Regions from separate parts of the Faecalibacterium prausnitzii genome, predicted to be linked through region 2. Evidence: a T-box and tRNA genes for the amino acid it is inferred to sense, from the RefSeq annotation. Region 2 holds a T-box; the other holds one or more tRNA genes.
The links. The T-box of region 2 lies ahead of pheS (phenylalanine--tRNA ligase subunit alpha). A T-box ahead of a tRNA ligase gene usually reads a tRNA of that ligase, here a tRNA-Phe.
Positions count from the first base shown of each region.

Region 1: it encodes a tRNA-Phe, which carries the amino acid that the T-box ahead of pheS (phenylalanine--tRNA ligase subunit alpha) is inferred to sense. The anticodon was not compared.

Region 1 covers NZ_CP065377.1:2,214,412-2,217,808, forward strand. The annotation lists gene I5P96_RS10855 (type IIA DNA topoisomerase subunit B) at 1-1,501, opposite strand, end outside; tRNA gene I5P96_RS10860 (tRNA-Phe) at 1,774-1,849, shown strand; tRNA gene I5P96_RS10865 (tRNA-Gly) at 1,886-1,961, shown strand; tRNA gene I5P96_RS10870 (tRNA-Asp) at 1,991-2,064, shown strand; tRNA gene I5P96_RS10875 (tRNA-Gly) at 2,102-2,177, shown strand; tRNA gene I5P96_RS10880 (tRNA-Cys) at 2,206-2,280, shown strand; gene recG (ATP-dependent DNA helicase RecG) at 2,385-3,397, shown strand, end outside.
Region 2 covers NZ_CP065377.1:1,323,322-1,326,718, reverse strand. The annotation lists gene pheT (phenylalanine--tRNA ligase subunit beta) at 1-816, opposite strand, end outside; gene pheS (phenylalanine--tRNA ligase subunit alpha) at 835-1,857, opposite strand; T-box leader at 1,933-2,177, opposite strand; gene I5P96_RS06585 (MFS transporter) at 2,593-3,397, shown strand, end outside.

The DNA of each region.
Region 1 (3,397 bases), 890 kb from region 2:
CGCCCAGCTCGACGCCGCAGCCCATCACCTTGATGAGGTCCACGATGATGTCCGACTTGAAGATGCGGGCATAGTCGGCCTTAAGGCAGTTCAGGATCTTGCCGCGGATGGGCATGATGGCCTGATACTCGCTGTCGCGGCTCTGCTTGACGGCACCCATAGCCGAATCGCCCTCGACGATATACAGCTCGCGGCGGGAAGCATCCTTAGTGCGGCAGTCCACGAACTTCTGCACCCGGTTGGCGAGGTCGATCTGGGTGGAGAGCGTCTTTTTGATGCTCTGGCGCGTCTTTTCGGCATGTTCCCGGCTCTGCTTGTTGACCAGGACCTGCTGGCAGATCTTCTGGGCTTCCTCCGGCTTTTCGAGGAAGTAGACTTCCAGATAGTGCTTCAGGAAATCCGTCATCGCCTGCGAGACGAATTTGTTGGTGATGGCCTTCTTGGTCTGGTTCTCGTAGCTGGTGCGGGTGGAGAAGCTGGACGAGACATAGACCAGGCAGTCCTGCACATCCTGAAAGCTGATGGCGCTCTCGCCCTTCTTATAAAGATTCTTGTCCTTCAGGTACTTGTTGATCTGGTAGACGAAGGCCGTGCGCACCGCGTGTTCGGGGCTGCCGCCGTGCTCCAGCCAGGAGGAGTTGTGGTAGTATTCCAGCAGCTGCACCTTATTGGAGAAGCAGAAGGCCGCGCTCATCTTTACCTTATATTCCGGCTGGTCCTCGCGGTCGCGGCCGGTGGCCTCGCTCTCGCAGCTGAACACCGGGGTCAGGGTGTCCTCGCCCGCCGTCTCGGCCACGTAGTCGGCGATGCCGTGCTCGTAGCACCAGCTCTCCTTCCAGGCCTTGCCGGTGGCGGGGTCCTTCTCCTTTTCGTCGGTGAAGTTCAGGGTCAACCCCGCGTTGACGACGGCCTGACGGCGCAGCACATCCTTGTAATAGCTGCCGGGCACGTCGATGTCGGTGAAGACCTCGTCGTCCGGCTTCCAGTGGATGATGCTTCCGGTGCGGCGGCCCTTATAAGGTTCTTTTTGCAGGCCGCCGACGTTCTCGCCCTTTTTGAAGTCCAGATGATAATGATAGCCGTCGCGGTAGATGTCGGCTGTCATCCAGGCAGACGAATACTGGGTGGCGCACAGGCCCAGACCGTTCAGGCCCAGGCTGAACTCGTAGTTGTCCTCGCCCTCGCCGTATTTGCCGCCTGCATACATCTCGCAGAACAGCAGCTCCCAGTTGTAGCGGCCCTCGCCGTTGTTCCAGTCCACGGGCATGCCGCGGCCAAAGTCCTCGACGATGACGCTGCCGTCCTTGCAGCGGGTCACGTTGATGGTGTCGCCGTGGCCGTCGCGGGCCTCGTCGATGGAGTTGGAGACGATCTCAAAGATCGAATGGGCGCAGCCCTCCACACCGTCCGAGCCAAAGATGACCGCCGGGCGCTTGCGGACGCGGTCCGCACCCTTTAATGAAGTAATGCTCTCGTTACCGTATTCCTGTTTTCTTGCCATGTTCACCCTCCCGGTCTGCACGGATACGCCCCGTACCCTTTGCCGGCCGAATCGTTTTCTAGTTTTCTATTAAACCATAGGTTGTTGTCAATGTCAATTTTGCGTTTCATCCCCCGCCGTCGGCCCGGCCCGGCCGGAGAGCATCAAAAATCCACTTCTATTATTTATCGTCCGGACGCATTTTTCAAGAAAAGTCTGATTTTTTTCGAAAAAATTTGCATTTTCCTCTTTACAAATCCAGAATTTCGGGTATAATAATCATCGTCCGGTGCGCCTCTGTAGCTCAGTCGGTAGAGCAGGGGACTGAAAATCCCCGTGTCATTGGTTCGATTCCGATCGGAGGCACCACCTTTCAGAAGAACAGAGATCTGTTCTTCCGAATATGCGGCCGTAGCTCATCTGGTAGAGCGCCACCTTGCCAAGGTGGAGGTAGCGAGTTCGAGCCTCGTCGGCCGCTCCATAACGGAGTGGAAATATCCGCTCCAATATGGCCCGGTAGCTCAGTTGGTTAGAGCACCAGCCTGTCACGCTGGGGGTCGTCGGTTCGAGCCCGATCCGGGTCGCTCATCCTAATGGTGCAGGGACAAATGCACCGAATATGCGGCCGTAGCTCATCTGGTAGAGCGCCACCTTGCCAAGGTGGAGGTAGCGAGTTCGAGCCTCGTCGGCCGCTCCAAATGGAGTGGAAATATTCACTCCAATATGGTGACGTGGCCAAGTGGTAAGGCAAGGGTCTGCAAAACCCTCATCCACCAGTTCAAATCTGGTCGTCACCTCCAAAAGATTCCCGAACGTGAAAGCGTTCGGGATTTTTTTGTTTTGTTGCATCCTCCCCTTCCCCGTGTTACAATAGCGGTATCCTGTGCAGAAAGGAGCGTATGCCATGCCCGCTCAAACCACCGAGACCCACACCACCCTGACCCCCGATACGCCGGTGCGGTATCTGAAAGGCGTCGGCCCCAAGACCGCCGAGCGGTTCGAGAAGCTGGGCATCGTGACGCTGGCGGACCTGCTCTGCCACTATCCGCGCAGATATATGGATTTTTCAAAGCCCTACTCCATTGCCGAGGCACCTTGCGACACCGAGTGCGTCGTGAAGGCCGAGGTGTTCGCCAAGCCCGGCGGACGCATCCTGCCCGGCGGGCGGCGGATGGAGCGGATCACGGCGGGGGACGATGTTTCCAGCCTGGAGATCACCTGGTTCAACAACCCCTACGCCGCCCAGAAGCTGGAACTGGGGCAGGCATATTATTTTCAGGGCATCGTGACCGGCGGGATGCTCCGCCGCCAGATGGTCAACCCGCAGGTGCGCACCGAGGCGCAGATCACCGCCGCCCCCTTCGAGGCCGTCTACCCCCAGACCGATGGGCTTTCGAGCAGCGTCATCGCCCGGTGTGTCCGCCAGCTGCTCCCCCATGCCGAGCTTCTGCCCGACCCGCTGCCGCCGGAGATGCGCCAGAAATACCGCCTGCTCTCCAAGGCAGAGGCCGTGCGGGCCATCCACTGCCCGGAGAGCGAGGAGGCCGCCTTTGCGGCCCGGCGGCGGCTCATCTACGAAGAACTGCTCATTTTGCAGCTGGGCATCGGCCGGATGAAGAACCGGGACAGCGCCGCCACCGGGGCACCGATGCAGCTTCTCGACCCGCAGCCGTTCTGGGACGCGCTGCCCTTCGCCCCCACCGGGGCCCAGCGGCGGGCTGTGACGGAGATCCTGACCGACATGGCGGGCGGGCAGTCCATGAACCGCCTGCTGCAGGGCGATGTGGGCAGCGGCAAAACGCTGGTGGCGGCAGCCGCCATCTGGGCCTGCATCCGCAGCGGCTATCAGGCAGCACTGCTGGCCCCCACTGAGATTCTGGCTTCCCAGCATGCCGAGAACCTGAACCGGATGCTGGC
Region 2 (3,397 bases):
GGCGTGCATGGGCTGGCCCATCTCCAGCAGGGTGTGGTTGGTGATATCGACCACGTTGCTGATGGAGCGCAGGCCGCACAGGGCCAGATGGCGCTTCATCCAGCGGGGAGACTCGCCCATCCGGATGTTGCGGACGTAGTGTGCCATGTAGCGGGGGCACAGGTCGGGGGCCTCCACCTGCACGGTGATGGGGGCATCGGCGTCGCAGACGGTCTGGTAATCCATGGCGGGCATGTGCAGGGGCTTGCCGAGGATGGCAGAGACCTCCCGCGCGATGCCCAGAACAGACTGGCAGTCCGGGCGGTTGGCGGTGATAGAGATATCGAAGATGTAGTCATCCAGACCGACCACCGGTGCGATGTCGGTGCCGGGGACGCTGTCTTCGGGCAGGATGAGCAGGCCGTAGACTTCCGAACCGGGGAACAGATCATCGTTCAGGCCCAGCTCCTCGCCGGAGCAGAGCATACCGTTGGACTCGACGCCCTGCATCTTGCGGGCCTTGATCTTGATACCGCCGGGCAGGGTGGAGCCATCCAGAGCGGCGGGCACACAGTCGCCCAGCTTCATGTTGGAGGCACCGGTGCTGATGCGGATGTCGTGGCCGTAGTCGCCGCAGTCCACCACACACTTGGTCAGGTGGGTGCCCTCCTGCTTTTCCATCTCCACGATCTTACCGACGACCACCTTGCTGATGCCTGCATCCAGCGGGATCAGCTCTTCGACCTCAAACCCGCAGGAGAAGAGTTTCTCCTCCAATTCCTGAGCCGTGACGTCGATATCGACAAGTTCTTTTAACCAACTGAAAGGTACTTTCATTGTTTGCTCTCTCCCCTCTTATTCATGGAACTGCTTGAGGAACTCCAGGTTGTTCTCGAACATCAGGCCGATGTTGTTGATGCCGTATTTCAGCATGGCGATGCGCTCGATGCCGATGCCAAAGGCGAAGCCGGAGTACTCATCCGGGTCGATGTTGCAGTTCTCCAAAACCTTGCGGTTGACGACGCCGCCACCCAGAACTTCGATCCAGCCGGTGTGCTTGCACAGGGGGCAGCCCTTGCCATGGCACTCGAAGCAGCTGACATCGACCTCGACGCTGGGCTCGGTGAACGGGAAGTAGGACGGGCGCAGGCGGGTGCGGGTGTCGGCACCGAACAGCTTCTGCACGAAGGTGTTCAGGGCACCCTGCAAATCGCCCAGGGTGATGCCCTTATCCACGACCAGACCTTCCATCTGGTGGAACATGGGGCTATGGGTCGCGTCGGAGTCGGAACGGAAGACGCGGCCGGGGATGAGCACCTTGATGGGCGGCTTCTGGGAATCCATGGTGCGGATCTGGCCGCCGGAAGTCTGGGTGCGGAGCAGGAACTCATCGGACAGGTAGAAGGTATCCTGCATATCGCGGGCGGGGTGGTCCTTCGGGACGTTCAGGCGGGTGAAGTTGTGGTCGTCGTCCTCGATCTCCGGGGCGTCCGCCACAGCAAAGCCCATGCCAGAGAAGACGTCGATGATCTGGTTGGTGACCAGCGTCAGCGGATGCAGGCCGCCGACCGCGCGGGTCTTGGCGGGCAGGGTGATGTCCACGGTCTCGGCGGCGTTGCGGGCGGCCAGCTCAGCTTCCTTCACCTTGGCGGCGGCAGCATCGTAGTCTGCCTGCACCTTGGTCTTCAGTTCGTTGATGATCTTGCCCATAGCGGGGCGCTCTTCCGGCGCGACGGAGCGCAGATTCTTCATCAGCGCGGGGATCTTGCCGTTTTTGCTCAGATATTCCTGCCAGAACGTGGCCAGCGTCTCCTTGGAAGAGACCTGACCGAGGCTTTCTTCGGCCTGTTTGGCCAGCTCGTCGATCATTGCTTGCATGGAAATTCTCTCCTTCTCGGTTTTCTTCTTGTTCAGCGGGTAACAAAAAAGCTCCGCCCCGCTCTGCCTTTCGGCAAAGGGGACGAAGCTGTAAACTTTACTCCGCGGTACCACCCGGTTTCCGCTCTTTTTTATAAGGAGCGGCGCTCAAACGCCGTAACGGGGCGCACCGTCCCGCACTAGCAGGCTGTCTTCAGCCGTTCACGCGGGCCGCTCAGGAGCGAACTTCGGTGCACGTCTCTCTCGGAAGCCCTTTCAGCCGGTGAAGCTTCTCTCTTTGCCGGACACACTGCACGTACTTTCTCCGTCGCTGCGTTTTGCATATCAGGTTTTCATAACCATAAATCATATTACCACATTTCGGCGCGGTTTGCAAGCGCAGAAGCGGATTTTGTGGCAATTTTCCGTTTTCGCTTGTGTTTTCCGCCGGGATATGGTATGCTGAGCACAACGTTTTACTGGAAGGAGGGTGCACCCACATGGGTTGGAACGGCTGCGTTTTCTTCAAAAAAGGAAACCCTTAAGCATTTCCGGCTCGAAGTGCGCCCATTTTTAGGAATCGCCCTCTCAGTCTGCTGCGCAGCTAGCTCCCCCGAAGGGGGAAAAGATGGAGTTTGCGCAATGCCAAGGCCTCTCCTACCAGGAGAGGTGTCACCGAAGGTGACGGAGAGGTTGTACAAAGAGACTCTAAGGATGGGCACTGTTTCATCTTGTAAAAATGAAAAGGTGCTTTCCATGAAATCAAATAAACAATCAACGCTCAACATCAAGCGGCAGCTTGGCTGTGTTTATACGGCCGACTTCTTCTCCGGCCTGCGGATCACCGACGCCGTGTGGGTCGCGCTGCTGGCCGCACGGGGGTTCTCCCTGTGGGAGATCGGCTTGGCCGAAAGTGTTTTCCATATCGTCAACCTGCTGTGCGAAGTGCCCAGCGGCATGGTGGCAGATCTTCTGGGCCGCAAAAAAGCCCTTGTGTCCGGCGGTGTGCTGGCCGTCACCTCCAACCTGCTGATGGCGTTTGCACCGAATCTGTTTGCCATCTGCTTCGCAATGGCGCTGAACGCGCTGTACAGTACCCTATTCTCCGGCACCTTCACGGCCCTTGTCTACGACAGCCTCAAGACGGAAGACCGCGAGAACGAATACCTTCAGATCTCCGCCAACAGTTCCCAGATCTCCATGCTGGCCAGTGCGCTGGGTTCGCTGGCCAGCACGGTCCAGCGGTTCCTCGGCTTTGCAGGCTTTTATCTGCTCAGCGCCCTGTTCGAGGGCGTCTCCACCCTCGCCTGCCGATGGATGAACGAACCCATCGTCACGGCAGCGCAGGCCAACCGGGCCCGGCAGTCCCTGCACGACCTGCCCGGTCAATTCATCCAGCTCGTGCAGGACAGTCTGCATGTTCTGCGCACCTGCCCGCTGGCCGCGAAGCTCATCGTATCCAGTGCGATCATCTCGGTGCCCTGCTACCTGACCAAGATGTTTTTGCAGCAGCGTCTCATTGAGCTGGGCTGGCCCACCGAAGCGCTGTTCCTTCCCCTGC